Regions from separate parts of the Paenibacillus sp. GD4 genome, predicted to be linked through region 4. Evidence: riboswitches for the same ligand, from Rfam matches in the RefSeq annotation. Region 4 holds a riboswitch; each other region holds the start of a gene.
What was found. A riboswitch is a leader RNA that binds a small molecule or an ion and turns the genes downstream of it on or off. The one in region 4 is predicted to bind cyclic di-AMP.

Region 1: linked by a shared signal. The riboswitch ahead of RAC89_RS10865 (resuscitation-promoting factor) and the one ahead of RAC89_RS16365 (hypothetical protein) in region 4 are both predicted to bind cyclic di-AMP.
Region 2: linked by a shared signal. The riboswitch ahead of RAC89_RS11150 (C40 family peptidase) and the one ahead of RAC89_RS16365 (hypothetical protein) in region 4 are both predicted to bind cyclic di-AMP.
Region 3: linked by a shared signal. The riboswitch ahead of RAC89_RS08965 (stalk domain-containing protein) and the one ahead of RAC89_RS16365 (hypothetical protein) in region 4 are both predicted to bind cyclic di-AMP.

The regions. Positions count from the first base shown of each region.
Region 1 covers NZ_JAVCYK010000001.1:2,307,480-2,311,426, forward strand. The annotation lists gene rsmA (16S rRNA (adenine(1518)-N(6)/adenine(1519)-N(6))-dimethyltransferase RsmA) at 1-601, opposite strand, end outside; gene rnmV (ribonuclease M5) at 658-1,215, opposite strand; gene RAC89_RS10865 (resuscitation-promoting factor) at 1,416-2,555, opposite strand; cyclic di-AMP (ydaO/yuaA leader) riboswitch at 2,828-3,013, opposite strand; gene RAC89_RS10870 (TatD family hydrolase) at 3,236-3,947, opposite strand, start outside.
Region 2 covers NZ_JAVCYK010000001.1:2,364,547-2,368,493, reverse strand. The annotation lists gene RAC89_RS11160 (MDR family MFS transporter) at 1-52, shown strand, start outside; gene RAC89_RS11155 (cryptochrome/photolyase family protein) at 115-1,494, opposite strand; gene RAC89_RS11150 (C40 family peptidase) at 1,647-2,117, opposite strand; cyclic di-AMP (ydaO/yuaA leader) riboswitch at 2,122-2,258, opposite strand; gene RAC89_RS11145 (hypothetical protein) at 2,519-2,986, shown strand; gene RAC89_RS11140 (hypothetical protein) at 3,114-3,926, opposite strand.
Region 3 covers NZ_JAVCYK010000001.1:1,920,878-1,924,824, reverse strand. The annotation lists gene RAC89_RS08980 (S-layer homology domain-containing protein) at 1-504, shown strand, start outside; gene RAC89_RS08975 (hypothetical protein) at 608-808, shown strand; gene RAC89_RS08970 (polysaccharide deacetylase family protein) at 863-1,558, opposite strand; gene RAC89_RS08965 (stalk domain-containing protein) at 1,685-2,506, opposite strand; cyclic di-AMP (ydaO/yuaA leader) riboswitch at 2,507-2,674, opposite strand; gene RAC89_RS08960 (DUF6483 family protein) at 2,823-3,539, shown strand; purine riboswitch at 3,652-3,754, shown strand; gene purE (5-(carboxyamino)imidazole ribonucleotide mutase) at 3,899-3,947, shown strand, end outside.
Region 4 covers NZ_JAVCYK010000001.1:3,380,980-3,384,926, reverse strand. The annotation lists gene kduD (2-dehydro-3-deoxy-D-gluconate 5-dehydrogenase KduD) at 53-814, opposite strand; gene RAC89_RS16370 (universal stress protein) at 932-1,360, opposite strand; gene RAC89_RS16365 (hypothetical protein) at 1,731-2,093, opposite strand; cyclic di-AMP (ydaO/yuaA leader) riboswitch at 2,378-2,518, opposite strand; gene RAC89_RS16360 (TetR/AcrR family transcriptional regulator) at 2,645-3,229, shown strand; gene RAC89_RS16355 (Rossmann-fold NAD(P)-binding domain-containing protein) at 3,284-3,947, shown strand, end outside.

The DNA of each region.
Region 1 (3,947 bases), 1.1 Mb from region 4:
GCGGCTCCTTCCTTACCTTGAGCTTGATCACGGCCGAGTCCACATTCGGTTGGGGAATAAACACAGTATGCGGAACAATGGTAACAATCTCGGGTTCGCAATAATATTGGACCGCAATACTCAAGCTTCCATACTCCTTGCCACCGGGCTTTGCCGCCATTCGATCGGCAACCTCTTTCTGGATCATAACAACGATGTTCTCCAGGGGCAGCTTGTCCTCCAAAAGCTTCATGATGATCGGAGTTGTAACGTAGTAGGGCAAATTAGCCACGACACTAACGGGACCCACATCCTGAAACCGCTCCTGAAACAGCTGCTTCAAATCCAGCTTCAGCACATCGCCATGCACTACAGCCGCATGGGGATAGGGTTCCAGCGTTTCGGCAAGCATCGGCAAGAGGCGCTGGTCGATCTCTACGGCAACCACCTTGCCGGCCCTCTTCGCCAGCTGCTGCGTGAGCGCGCCGATTCCGGGTCCGATTTCCAGCGCCCCTTTGTCCGCTGTAAGCTCTGCGGCGGATACAATTTTATTCAGCACATTCTGATCGATCAGAAAGTTCTGTCCCAGGCTTTTCTTTAAAGTAAAGCCGTATTTCTGCATTAATTCCTTCGTTCGTTTAGGTGAAGCGATATCCTCGACCGCTTGTCCTTCTTTGCTCACTGCTGCAGCTCTCCTGTCTCTTTGTAAAATTGCTCAAGCGCCGCCTGAAACTCCTCTTGGGAGATTTGAAACATCCGGCACCGGTTATAAAACTGCTTACCGTTACAGTAGCCTATTCCTAACAGCTTGCCCATCCTCAGGCGACGGTCCGCCGCTTGCGGGTGAACAATCAGCCCGGCGTCCATAAGGTCCTCCCACGAAATTTCCGTAGCCTTGCTCTCGTAATCCGTTCGAACGTTATCCAGAGCCCGGCGAATGGCTTCCACCGAAGCATTCTCCACACCGATGTCTCCTTTACTCATTGCGTCCTCCTGCGTCAGGAAGGCATGCTTGCAGCCAGGTACTCGGGAGGCTATGATCTTGCGAATGCGCTCACCGGCATGATCCGGATCCGTGAAAACAATCACACCGCGCCTTTGCTGGGCCAGCTTAATGCGTTTGATGACGCTTTGGTTAATGGCGGAGCCCCCGGTTTCGATCGTCTCCGCTTCCACGGCTCGTTTGATGGCAACCGTGTCATCCTTGCCCTCTACCACAATGATTTCCTTGATCACGCGCTTCTTCAACCTCTTTCATGAAAAGCGAAAAAAGAAGAGGACCTGCGCCTTGTCGGACGCAAGCGATTGCCTCTTCTTTCCCACATTATCTATATCATGATTCTGCCCTGCCCTGCCGTAATGCATACAGGGCGGCTATCCGCTCATTTTCGCTGTTGAGCTCATACACGCAAGCGGTTTGATCCCGTCCATCACAATTAATCTGCTGTCGGCTTCTTCGGTCCGATGATATACATTGTGTACCCTCGTTTCGTACCAAAACGTTGGGCATTCTGTAAGCTGTCAAAGTAAAGATCGATGATATTTCCCTTGATCGCGCTGCCGGTATCCTCCGCACGGCGGAATCCGATACCTTCAATGTAAACCCACCAGCCCATGGGAACCACCTTCGGATCCACTGCAATGGTTCGGCCTTCTGTCACTTTCGTGCCTGAGGAAGTTATTCCGTATTGAGGGTGCTCTGCACTTTTCCCTGTCGATACGGCACTGGCGGTATAAGCTGTTACGGTGACGTTATTGATTACCTGCTTATAGCCGAAGGTAACGCCTGCTTTGGTTACCTGATCCACAGTGGGGGAGCCGGACGACAGCACAACCACCGGGTTTTTCGTACCTACCGCTACGATTTTCTTGATACTCTCGGACTGAACCTTTTCATCGACGATTTGCTCTGCTACGAGTACACCGTCTTCAAACACTTTTTCCTTGGTTTTCAGAACAACGCCCTCTTGACCTTCCTGTACGACTTGCTCTTTGCCCTTCAGCAGCTGGGGATCATTCTTCTTCACGGTCTCGAATGCAATCGATTCCGTAATTTCTTCCGTCTCTTTTTTCACTCTAACGATCTCGATGGCTGCACCGCCCGATAATGGCTCTCCCAATCCCGGCGACACCTTATCGAGCTCCCCTACGGCGATGTTCGATTCGGCAAGCGCGGCTTCCACTGTCTTCGCGACCGTGTACACCGTCTTCGTTTCTCCATCTGCCGTAACTTGAACCGGTATGGCCTTTTCGATGACAACACGGTCTCCCGACTTGACCGCACCCTGCAGCGGCTGAGATACCTTGTCATTCTGGCTTACGGCTATCCCTTGCTCATCCAGTATGCGCTGTAGAACAGAATGCCTTGTCTGGAACGTCTGCTCCTGACCGTCTACAACGATTGATACGCGCTTAGTGGCCGTACCGTACAACATCATTAAGAACATGAAGACAATAGCGAATGAAAGTAACGCAGCAACTGAAATCATACGCAAGTTTTCATGCTTCCATCGCAATGCGAAGGTCATGCTGGATGATCGTCTTACATGGGTTTGTTCATGAGTCACAACGCCCACTTGTTCGGTCCTCCTTCAAAGCCCCGCCGTCGACTATTTTGCATGATTCATCTGACGCGACTAAGGTTATTTGGTATTACCAAGGTCCAACCGTTATATCTGAACATCAGATCTTAAGACTTGCCCTTGTCCCCACCTCCTTTGATTCACTTGTATGAATCGACCGGGATGAATATCCCTAAGTGGACAACAAAAAACAAGCCAGAGAAGAGGAACCTTCCCGTGACTTGTTCTCATTTTAATCTAAAATGAAAAAGCAGCACACGACAATTGTTACCTCTCTCTTAACGCTTACGAGGTTAGCTGACGGATTCGGACATGAGAGTTGCCCTACTCAGAAGCTGCTGAGGCTTCTAAGATTCACCCCTGAAAATGCGTCTGCAGTCATATGGACTAGCTGCTGCATAACGCGATGCGGTTCCCCCGTTTCCCTTACGGAAACTCAGCGATGTTGGAAATTTGGTAATTTGTATTAAGTTAATATTGAGTTTACGATGGTACGGCTGAGTTGTAAAGTATACAAACTCGTGAAATTAGGGTTAATTTCACCCGATTTTCGCTATTATAGCCGTATTTTGCAAATAAACATACTTTCCTCTTCGTAAATCTCTTGATTTCACGAATTTGCTCCATTTATCCCTATTTCGACAAAAAAGGGCGTGGCCGAATGTGCACCTAATCTAGGTTAGTCTAAAAAGCTTGGACGCATTGTCGGATGTTATCCTTCCTAGGTCCTCCGTACTAATTCCCTTGATTTCCGCCGCGGCCTCGGCAACGTACCGGACATATGCCGATTCGTTCCGTTTGCCCCGAAACGGGTGCGGAGTGAGGTAAGGAGCATCCGTCTCAATGAGCAGACGTTCGAGCGGAACTTTCTCGAGCACCTCCTTCGGCTGCTTGGCATTTTTGAAGGTGACCGGCCCTCCGAACGAGATATAAAAATTCATATCCAGGCACTCCTTGGCGATTTCCCAGCTGCCGGAATAACAGTGCATCACGCCCCCTACCTCCGCAGCTTTTTCCTCACGAAGCACCTGAACGACATCCTGATGCGCATCCCGGTTATGGATCACAATGGGCTTTCCCACTTTGCGTGCCAATCTTATTTGATCGCGAAAGATGCGAAGCTGAATATCCTTCGTGCTCTTATCCCAATAGTAATCCAGTCCGATTTCACCGATTGCTACTACCTTAGGGTGCCGGCAAAGCTCCTCAATCCATTCAAGATCGCCTGGCTGCATGTCCGCCGCATCCGTCGGATGCCAGCCGACCGCTGTATAGATGAAGTCATATTGCTCCGCCAACGCAAGGGAAGTCGGAATCGTCTCACGGTTAAAGCCGATATTGATTATACGGGTGACGCCATTTGCTAATGCGCGGCCGATCACCTCT
Region 2 (3,947 bases), 1.0 Mb from region 4:
CCCGAAGGACGAGGACGTGTCCGGTACGATTCGACCGGCAAAGGTCCGGTAAGTGAAAACGCCCTGCCTACCTTCCCACTAGGCAGCAGGGCGTTTTTGTTTTAGCTGATCAAGCTATTCCTCCGTTCCTGCGTCCTCTTCGGACCACCGCCGCCCGGCCAGCAGCTCCTTGTATACCTCGACCGCACGGGCTCGGGATGCCCTGAGGTCTACAATGGCATGGGGCTGCGGCTTGTGAATCAGCTTGTCCGGCAGATGAGCCAGCTCCGGCAGCCACCGCCGAATATACGTTCCGCTCGGATCGTGCGTCTCCGATTGCGTTACGGGATTCATGATGCGAAAGTACGGCGCCGCGTCGAAGCCGAGGGAGGCGCACCAGAGCCAGCCCCCGCGATTCAGCGAGTTATCGTAGTCGTTGAGCTTCCGGCGGAAGTACCGCTCACCATAGGTGAACGGACACAGCAGGTTCTTCGTCAGGAACATGGCGGTGATCATACGGAGCCGGTTCGGCATCCAACCGGTTGTGTTCAGCTCCGTCATCGCGGCATCGATGATGGGAATGCCCGTACGAGCCTCCGCCCAGGCAGAGAAGTGATGCTTCGACAGCGAAGAGAAGTCATAGGACTTCTCGTAGGTGAAGAAGCGCGGATCGAGCCGCGCCTGGTACAGGTAGAAGTCGCGCCAGGCCAGCTGGCGCCGCCAAGGTTCGGCGTCGTCGCCGCTGTCCGACAGCGCCGCATAGACGGCGCGGATGGACAGCGCGCCGACGTTCAGGTGCCGGCTCAGGCGGCTCGTCCGATCGCTCGCGTAGCGATCGCGGCCGCCGGCATAGCCGGCAAGACGCTCGCCGAGGAACGCGGCGAGCTCCTCCTCGGGCGCGGCCCCCGGGCAAGCCGCGCCTGCCAACGCCGCTGCCGGCTCCGCAGGCAGCGTAGCCAGCCCCGCCGCGCCCGCGGCCAGCGGCGCGCAGTGCAGCTCCCGCACGTGCGCAGCGAACGGCGGGCGGAAGCGTTCCCGCAAGTAGTCGCACCACTTGCGGTAGAAGGGCGTGAACACCTTGTACGGCTCGCTCCGCCCCGACCAGCGCTGGAAGTCGCGCAGGTCGACGAGCGGCAGCTCGGGCAGCGCGGTGACGGCCACACCGGCTTCGCTCGCTACCTCGCGCAGCGCCCGATCGCGGGCGATCGCATACGGGGTGAAGTCCTCGTGAAACACGAGCTCCTTCACCTCATGCTCCGCCAGCAGCCGGCGCACCACTTCCGCCGGCTCCCCCCAAAGCACATGCAGCCGGGCTCCCGCGGCCGCATACTGCTCCTGCAGCCGACGGGCGTGCTGCAGGAAGTTGATCCCGCTGTGCTCGAGATACCGCTCCTGCCGCAGCAGGAACGGGTCGAGAATCAGCACATGCAGGCTGGGGCAGCGGTGTTCTCGAATATAGTCGAATCCGGGCAGATCATCCACACGCAAATCTTTGCGGTGAAGAAACAGAATCATCCTTCATCCGACTCCTTTCCACATATCATACCGGGTTACGGATCTGTACTTTACTCTACCCTAAAGAGATCAAAGAAAGAAAGCCCTGCTTTTGATCCGCGGTCCGAAGACGGACGGATAAAAAACAAGGCTTTCATTCGATTACATTGGACTTAATTCGCGTCGGTCATCAGCTGCTCGTATTGCTCATCCGATAGAACGCGGCGCGCCGTAACGTAACGCTTAGCGTAATAGTTGTCGCTCATCTTGGTGATGACGACGCCTTGGTTCGTAGCGGAGTGGTAGAACGAACCCCCTCCGACATACACACCTACGTGAGAGATTCCTTTGCCGTCCGTGTTGAAGAACACAAGATCTCCTGCACGAAGATCATTCTTGTCCACCCATGTACCCTTCTCAGCTTGTCCCTTGGACGTGTGAGGAAGATCGATGCCGAACTTATCAAATACGAACGAGGTGTAACCGGAGCAATCGAAGCCTTTCTTCGTTGTGCCGGCCCATTTGTATGGGGAACCCAATCCGTCGTTAACAGCTTGGCTTAGTGGGGTTTCAGCGAAAGCGCTTCCCACCTGAATGGTACAGAACATAGCAATGGAGAGTGCAAAACCGACTAGCTTTTTCAACTGCTGCTTCCCCTTCCGGTGCCTACGAGGTTAGCTTAAGGGTTCGGTTGAAGGTTCCCTATGGTCACTCTGAAGCGAGACCAATTCACCCAAATGTGGTTCCCCCGTTTTCCGCGAACGGAAATTCGGCAAAATTTTCTTTTTTTCTTGCTGTGTACATGTATTCGACTAACATCGAGGTTCTCCTTCCGTTGTCACAATATTGTCAAACTATAAACAAAAATTAAGAAACCGGAAATTTTGTAAGTTGACAGTATATGCTGGTACCAAAAAAAAGGGCGTGAACTACAGCTGAGTAATGTCGATATTAGTCGAATAAGATAATAAAATGTCGTTCCCACTATATTGGTTCCTATGGTAAAATAATGCTAAGCATGTATCACGATAGGCGGGATGAAGGAATGAGCACAACGATCAATTTTCTGGAGCATTTCTGGGATCAGGTGAAGCGGGGAGAGATTCAAAATTATCCGTTGCCGGTTATGCTGAATCAAGGATTGGCTTACACTGTGCAGCTGGAGGATCGACAAACCACGCTGCTTTGGATTCCGCAGGAGGCGACGGGACTCGCTTATGTCGAACGGATTCCCGGTGCCGTGGATATTCATCCGTACTATCGCGGCATGATTGTTTATGACTTCGAGGTTTCCCACGGCACGGACCTCTATAAACCGAAGACGGAAGAGGAGTTGTTCCAGAAGGTGTATCAGCGTGCATGGGAGCTGCAGCAGGCGATTCAGAATTTGATGCAAGGGGAGCCTTACCCGGGGAATGCTGCCGATTACATTACCAAGCTGCACCAGCTCGCGGATTGGCTTCGCTATTATTTGTCCGCAAAGGCGGTAGGCGGTTCCATCAGACTTCGGTGAGCGGTACCCGCGGATCTTTCACTCAAGATGAAGAGGACCTAAGCCTCCATCGTTAAAAAAAGGCGTATCGGCGAGAGGGACAAGCCCTCACCACCGGTACGCCTTTATCGTATAGCCGTGAACGTCTTCACGCCTTCTCCTGCCATAGCGAGTATTGCGTCGTGATAGCCCACATTTTACAGAACATATGCAGAAGACGGTAGATCTGAAACCCGATGAGAGCCACGAAGCCTGCCCAAAGGAACGAGGCGGTCATGACGGCAGCAGAGAGCAGCATGGTCATGAGCAGGAGCGCCCCCCCGAGCAGGACGATCATGCCGATATGGCGGAAGAAGAAGAGCAGCGTGTACATGGTTGACTTGCCGTCAGCCCGGCCGATCTGGAGGAAGAGGAAGAGCAGCTGCAGCAGAAAAACATAAAGCGCATACCCGCCTACGGAAGGCAGCAGCTCAAGACCCAGATCGGTGTAGGAGCGCGCGTGCCCGAAGACAGACTCGACCTGTGGTACGAGCCAGACAAGCGGCGTCAGTGTTAGCGCCACTTGCAGCACGTAAAGTCCGAAGTAAGGAAGCGATAATGTGCGAATGCCTTCCACGAACCGGTAGCCGGCGTTTAAGTTGGTGTGCCGGAGCGAATAATACACGGCCGCATTCATCAGCGGGCTCAGCACCATGCGAAGTGCCAGCAGGCCCGCCCCCCACCAGAGATAAGGCTCCAGCAGATCGGTCTTCATGATTTGAAATTGTCCCTCTACCCAGAATAGATGGATGGCCTCGCGGGAGAGCTCGCCTCCCGGATATCGGTGCAGCAGCGGTACGGCAATCGATTGAATCCATTTATAGAGAGCTAACCCCCACACCAGGTTATAAATAAACAGAGCAAATACCGCGAACGGCTGACGGAGGGCCATCGCCCCGCCGTCACGGATCCGTTTCCACATGTGAATTCCCCCTCCAGTTCG
Region 3 (3,947 bases), 1.5 Mb from region 4:
CGCTTGCTTGTAAACGGTGTTTCGTCCGGCGAGTTCAAGCCGGAAGGCTCGGTGACCCGAGCGGAGTTTGCGGCCATCCTGGTACGGGCGTTGGGGCTTACCTCTAGCGGAAGTGTTGCCGGAGGTCAGCAGACCTTCACGGATGTGAGCGCGGACGCCTGGTACCACGATGTGGTGACAGCCGCGGCGGCATCGGGTCTCGTGAATGGAATGGACGGCGGTATGTTCCAGCCGAACGAGACGATTACCCGGGAGCAGATGGCGGTCATGATGAGCCGGGCGCTTGAATTGCTTCGTATAGGCGGGACCAGTAGTGCTGGTGCGTCTTTAGGAGCGTTCTCTGACAGCGGCAAGGTTCAAGACTGGGCGAAGGAAGGCGTGGAAAAGGTGCTGAAGGAAGGCCTCATGCAAGGCATGACGGACACGACCTTTGGACCGGAAGGCATTACGACCCGAGCTCAGGCTGCGATCGTTGTCGGCAGGATGCTGAAGAAACAGGAGTAGATGAGAGCACCCCTTCACTGTTCGCGGTGGAGGGGGTGGTTATGTTCTCCCGCTTTTAAGGACATACTACTCCTCGAATGTATTCTTACAGGAGGTGTCTCTCATGAGCAACGACGTACAAAACAACCAAGAGAATCCGGAACTGGCGGATCTAGGGACGCATATGGCGGGTGCGGTGAATTCGTATAAGACGCGCACCACGGATGAACCGGTGCAGATCAATCCGCCGGAAAATTTGAATCCAGGGCCTTATGACAACCGGGATCAGCGCTTCGATAATAAAGAAAACGGGAAGCCGATCTAACAAGGCTCCCTCAGCAAATGCATAAAACCCGAGCCTCCGACGGAGGACTCGGGTTTATTTTTTCGTTCTCGAAATCAGATCGGATACCGTGACAAACTCATAGCCCTGCTGTTTGAGCTCGGGGATAATCCGCTTCAACGCCTCCACGGTTTGGCTGCAATCCCCCTCAAGGTCGTGGAACAAAATAATATCGCCGTTATGCACATTGCCAAGCACTGTCTGTACAATCTTGTCCACACCCGGCTTGCGCCAATCCTGAGTATCCTGGTACCAGGACCACATGACTACCGTGAGCTTGTCCTCCTTCATCGAATGGAGCAGCGTATCGTTGTAGAAGCCTCCCGGCGGCCGGAAAACATGCGGCATTTGCTCAGTTATATCGAAGATAACCTCCTGCGTTTGCCGGATCTCATCGACGAGGCGTTCGGCAGGGTAGTTTTTGAGAAAATGATGGTCAAAGGTGTGATTCGCAATCTCATGCCCTTCGTTCACTTCACGGATGGCGATCTTCGGGTACATCTGTACTCTTTTGCCTAATACAAAGAAGGTTGCCTTCGCTTGATACTGGTTCAAAATATCGAGAATTTGCGGGGTATAGCGGGGGTTCGGCCCATCATCGAACGTAATGGCGATCAGCTTCTGATCGGTATCCACCTTCCACACGACCTCACTGTTCGGATTCGCGGAGGAGCTGCCCATGGTTAATAAAGCAGCAAGCATCAACATTGGTAAACGGCTGAGCTTCTTCATCTAACGTACACCTCCGGATATGAGATCTATTCATTAGAGTGGGGAACGGCCAACCGTTCTATGCAAGCAGCTCCTAAGGCAAAAAAAAGCAGCCTTCCACGAATGCAGAAGACTGCTTTTCTCTCCCTACTTCAGCACATAAATCTTAACCTGTTGAATGCCGAAATTGTAAGCCTTGCTTTTGCTGACAGGAACGAAGATATCGATCTTGTTGCCTTTCACCGCGCTGCCTACGTCGGTCGCCGTAGCAAACATCCCGTCCTGAGGCAGACCGTCGAACGAGTACCCTTCGATATACACCTTGGATCCAAGCGGAATAACCGAGGGATCAACGGCAATCGTGCCGAGCTGCAGAGGGTTGCCCATGTAGTCGCGGGCGCCCCAGCCATTCTCGGAAGGGGAAGCGGTATAGGCGGTTGCCTTCGCTTCGATGACCTTCTCATACTTGGGTGCATACCACGCAGGAGCGTAATATTTGCCGTCGGTGCCGTAAATGCCGATCCGGTTCGTACCATCCCACTGAGCTATCATGCCAAAGGCATCTGAGATCAATCGGAATGGAACATAAGCACGACCGTCAATAAGTGCCGTATTGTACGTTTGGGAGGAGGCTTGTCCGTTTATAGAAATGGTTGGATTGCCTAAGGTAAAAGAGACGGTCGTTTTCTCGTTGGATAAAGCGATCTGGATATCCGAGCCGTTCTGGGTCCAAGACGTCTTCAATCCAAGCTGATCGGCAATGATACGTGCCGGAACCTGAAGCTTGTGCTGCTCCGGGTCGATAAACGGCTGTGCGTCAGGGAACACCACCAGCTTGTCGTTCACCTGCACCTTTACATCATCGTTGGTGAGCGCCGGTGCGGCGTGAGCCGGTGTGCTTGCGAAAACAAGCGGCAGCGCCAAAGCGCATGCCAAAGCAAAGCCTTTGGTACGAGAAAAAAGTGACATTGAGTTCCTCCTATTTGCCTCCGAGGTTAGTTGTCGGGTTCGGGAAGAGGTATGCTCCCTAGCTGCGTTCCGTTACGGCTGCCAAGCCGCGCGGCGCAGCATTCACCCCATGGGTAATGCGTCCCCCGTACGTACATGAAAAACTGTATGATTCGGCATTTTTTAAATTTACCACAGGATAAATTCGAGCTCAACTCATAAATTCATCCAAATCCTCCCTCTATTTGGAAGAAGCTTTTCCATGAGCAGGGCGCCAGTGGTACAATAAGGTATATTCGGAAGATAAGCGCGTTTTCTGTCGGAAGAGGGGAAGATTATGTATCAACGGGATTATATATTGCGGCTCATCAAGCAGGCGGCCGAGGCGATCCACAAGGTGATGTTCCTGAGGAAAAACAGGCAGCTTGAGGAAGCGATGGCGCTTCTGAACCAGGCGATGAAGCAGCTTCTAGGCTTGAATTCAGACCTGGTCAGGGCGTTGTCGGTAAAGGATTTGCTTCTGCTGCTGTCCAAAACGGGTGAGGTGGATCTCGGGAAAACTCTGGCGCTCGGGGATATGCTGAAGGCGGAGGCTTTACTGCTCGACGATCTCGGAGAGGTTCAAGGGGCGCGGCAATGCAGGCTTAAGGCAGCCGAACTGCTGCTGACGGCAAGAATACCTGATGCATTGGAGGGAGAATGGCGGGACGCTTTTATCGTATTAATTGACGAGTTACTGATTCCGGTAGAGCGGTCGAGCAAGCCGGAGGGGTTATTGACTCTGCTATTCCCCTATTATAATGAAACCGGCCGATGGGCGAAGGCGGAGGATGCTTTGTTTCATTATATAGAAGCAATTTCAGGTGGCGGGAAGGAGGAGCAGCTGCTAGAGCTGTTATACCGCGGAGCGGAGATGGTGCAGCCATGGACAGGACTGTCGGAGCAAGAGCTGTCCGCAGGCGGCTTATCGTCGGAGGAAGTTGAGGAGCTGCTTAGGGAACTTCAGGAAATGAAACGGAAGGTTTCGGCACGTCTGGAAAATAAGCGTGAATGAACTGTGAAATGCGAACTATTTTTCTTGATAAAATATTGAATGTTCGGTTTTTAATGTTGACATGCGATGTGAATGGCGGTAAACTAAAAAGGCAAAATGCTCCACAATCAGTATGAATATCGTCGAATCATCTCGTATAATGTCGGGAATATGGCCCGATAAGTCTCTACCCGAAAACCTTAAATTTTTGGACTACGAGTAAGCGAAGAAATGGAAAGGTCGGCACGCGATGCACGGCCTTAGCTTGCGCTTAGGGGTACTTCTTGTCGTCCTGCCGGTAGATTGCATAGGCTGCAACTCTATCACCCAGGGCGTTTTTTGTTTTCATAATAGATGAAATTTTTAGATGGAGGTTCGTGATGTCTGTTCTTGTTGGTGTCATTATGGGAAGCCAGTCGGATTGGGAGA
Region 4 (3,947 bases):
TCGTTATTTTATGCAAGGGGCGTCCATGGGGAGCGCCTTTTTTTATAGCCGATTACCGTGCTAACCAGCCGCCGTCCACCGCTACCGTATATCCATTCACATAATTGGACGCGGGGGAAGCCAAGAACACAACGGGACCCGCCAAATCCTCCGGAGTTCCCCAGCGTCCGGCCGGGATCCGATCCAGAATCGACTTGCTGCGCTCTTCATCGGCACGGATCGGAGCTGTGTTATTCGTCGCCATGTAACCAGGCGCAATGGCATTAATCTGGATATCGAATTTGGCCCATTCGTTAGCCATGGCCCGGGTGATACCCATCACGCCGCTTTTGCTCGCCGTATAGGAAGGTACGCGAATGCCTCCTTGGAAAGAAAGCATAGACGCTACATTAATGATTTTGCCGCCGGTGCCTTGCTGCAGAAACTGCTTTACAGCCGCTTGGCTGAAGAAGAAGACGGTCTTCAGGTTGATGTTCAGCACGTCGTCCCAATCCTTCTCGGTAAAATCAATCGCATCCGCTCTGCGTATAATCCCTGCGTTATTCACTAAAATATCGACGTGACCGAAGGTTTCCAGCGCCTTTTCTATAATTCTATCAATCGGCTCAAGGCTCATCAGATTGGCCTGGATCTCTAAGAAAGCCCTCCCTATTGCTGTGATCTTCGCTCTCGTATCCGGCATTTCCACATAGTCCACACCGACGATGTCGGCTCCGGCTTCCGCTAACGCCAGTGCCATGCCTTGGCCAAGTCCCGTGCTGGCTCCCGTAACGATGGCAACCTTACCTGATAGATCAAAGCCGCTTCGTCCCATAAAAAAACCTCCCAAGATATAATCACTTTCTACTGCGATTATACCTTCGGAGGCGAAGGGAACATGTGAATCTTGTCACTTAGTGCAGGATCAGGATGTGACAAAACGATATCCTCTTTATTTAATGACAAGCACAGGAATCTTTGATTGCTGTACGACGGAGTGGCTCACGCTGCCCAAAACCAGCTCTTGCAGTCCTCCGAGGCCGCGGCTTCCCATAACGATCAAATCGCATTGCTTGTCATAAGCATAATCCAGCAGTGCCTTGGCCGGATGTCCGCTAAGCAAAGCTACGCTGGCTTTCGGAATCTTCTCCGCCTGCTCCTGAAGCTCTTGTTTTACCGACTTGAAGGCTCCCTCCGCATCGTCAAGATACGTAGACGGAAAAGTAGCCAGAGGATGGCTCACTAGGATGGCAGGAGGCTGATATACATGGACGATATACAGATTCGCTCCGTTCTCCCCCGCCAGCTTTACTGCTTTATCGAGCGCTTTGCGGGAAAGCTCCGATTGATCATACGCTACCAATATGTTCTGAAATGCCATAGGAAATCGCTCCTTATCAGCTTGATAGCTTCATCGTAGCAGAACCACCCGAAAATGCTGTGACAAAAATCATACGCCGGTACTCCTACTGCAGCCGGCTTCGTTTGGCATGTCCTTCTCCGGATTGCACTTCCTCAAACAAATTGTTTCCCCTGCTCCCTTGTCCTTGAAGGTTTCCCTCTTTATCGGAAAAAAAAGTTTGAAGCAGTTCCCTCATTTGCTTCATCGTTACCGGCTTTGCGTCATCCGTAAGTTCATACCCCAACTGGCCGTTTGTTTCAATCGTTGCCGTTTCCCGTCACGAATCACAGTAACCGGGGGCCCGCTTAGAAATCGCTCGAACCAATCATACCGCAGCTGCAGCTTCTCTCTACACGCATTCCGTTTGAGGTTCCATGCCATCCACATTCAATTCCTGCTTCAACGCCTCCCATAAAGCATCGCATAATTCGGAGGCCGTCCATTCATACCGTGAGGTTGCTGCCCTCCACTCCCCGTTGACGGCTTGGACCCGCATCGAAGGCTGACGTTCATGTAATAGCTCCAACAGCTGCCCAATGGAAAAAAGGGGAAGCGATTTCGTCTTCACGAGACCGTTCAGGTAATAAACCATTTCCTCCTGTCCACTGGTGTAAATATAATCTCCCTCCTGAGGAGTCCAAAGACTTCGCAGCTGTTCGACCTGTCCCTCGGAGAGCTGCTGAAGCTGGCTTGCCGTTAATCGCTGCTTCATGAACCGTCCCCCTTATAGGATAAAATAAGAAAACCTCTATCGAGGTCTTTCAAAGATGAGCGACCGCGTTTCAGTGGTAGGTTTTCTTGGTAAAGAATGTTGCAGTGCTTTAAAGCTTTAGCCAACTTTAACATTCTTTAACGTTAAAAAAGACCCGTATCCGTGAAAGGTCCGCGATATGCTGCGGAAGACCTTACAAGAATCATGGGTCTAGGGTACATATAGACGCAAATAGACCCATTCGCGGGTCAACGAAGTGCACAAATATGCGCAATTGCCAAGGATTGTGACCCATCTACTGCTGACGAGGTTAGCTGCCGGGCTCGGGAAAGATGGTTCCCTACACGAGTGACGATGTGATTCGCCCCAAAAGATCTGGTTCCCCCGCTTTCCGAGCAGGCTCGGAAATTAAGCGTAACTCTATCATACACAACGTTTGAAAGCGTCGTCAACTTTTTTCAAGTAACTTATGATCTGGAATGGTTTGACAGCATGGCGATAATATGATATTTCTATATTTAAACACCATTCAATTAAAAGGAGCGACAGGCATGACCCCTAGAAAGGCCGTCGATAAGGAGCTTAGTCGCGAACGGATCGTGGATGCGGCACGAGCCTTGTTTGCCCGCAAAGGCTATCACGCGATCTCCATGCGGGCGATTGCCGAAGAGCTTGGCTACACACCGGGGGCTTTTTACTATCACTTTAAGGAAAAAGCCGAGCTGTTCAGTCTCATCGTAGCTGAGGACTTTGCACGACTTGACGCCCTGCTGGCCGGCACCCTCGCCGGACCGCCCCACCCTTCACTCTCTCCGCTGGAGACCATTCTGATTGAATTTATTCGATTTGGTTTGGACAATCGTCACGCCTTCGAGATTATGTTCCTGATTGCCGATCCCGAGCTGATGAAGTATTCTCAGCCTTACTCCGCACGTAGCTACGACCAATTCGCCGCCGCTGTGCTGAAGACGTCAGAGCTGCCCGGAACAGATCCCCAGCTTATGCAGAAAATTTGGGCGCTGTTCATCTCGATCCGCGGCTTCGTGCAGTTCTTTCTGCACTCGCAGCAATCGTTTGAGGATGTCCGTTCACTTGCCGAGGTTCAGGTACGTATGCTCTCCAGGGGGCTTGCGTAATTTTTTCGCCCCATTATTGAACGGTATTTAATTAACGGAAAGAGGTGTAAACAGATGAACAACCAACCCTTTGATTTGATTTTTGGAACCGGTCCTTTAGGCCGCTCTGTGATGGTAGAGCTGCTAGGCTATGGCCGTAAGGTGAGAATGGCAAATACCAGCGGTAAAGCATCCGGCCTTCCCGGAGATGTGGAGGTTGTACGCTGCAATGCTTACGCCGTGGAGGAGGTGGAAGCCTGCTGCCGCGGAGCCCGTGTCGTATATGTTTGCGTGCAGCCTCCATACCATGAGTGGCCGCAGAAGTTTCCTTCGCTGATCCGAAGCATCGCTGAAGGAGTGATGCGGACGGGAGCAAAGCTGGTCCTCGGGGACAACCTTTACATGTACGGCCAAACCGTTGGCTCAATCCACGAGGAGCTCCCCTACGCTGCGACGACCCGGAAGGGAAAAGTACGAAGCGAGGTGGCCCGATATGTGCTAGGTCTGCACCAAAAAGGCAATCTGCAGACCGTTATCGGCCGGGGCTCCGATTTTTTCGGTCCTTATGTGCTTGGCTCAACTCTTGGTTCCCGGGTGTTCCCTGCCCTTTTGCAGGGAAAAGCGTGCTCCCTGATCGGCCATATTGATCTTCCACATACCTTCACCTATATAGGTGACTTTGGGAAGTCGCTCGTGCTGCTGGGAGAAACCGAATCCGCCTATGGTCAGGCTTGGCATG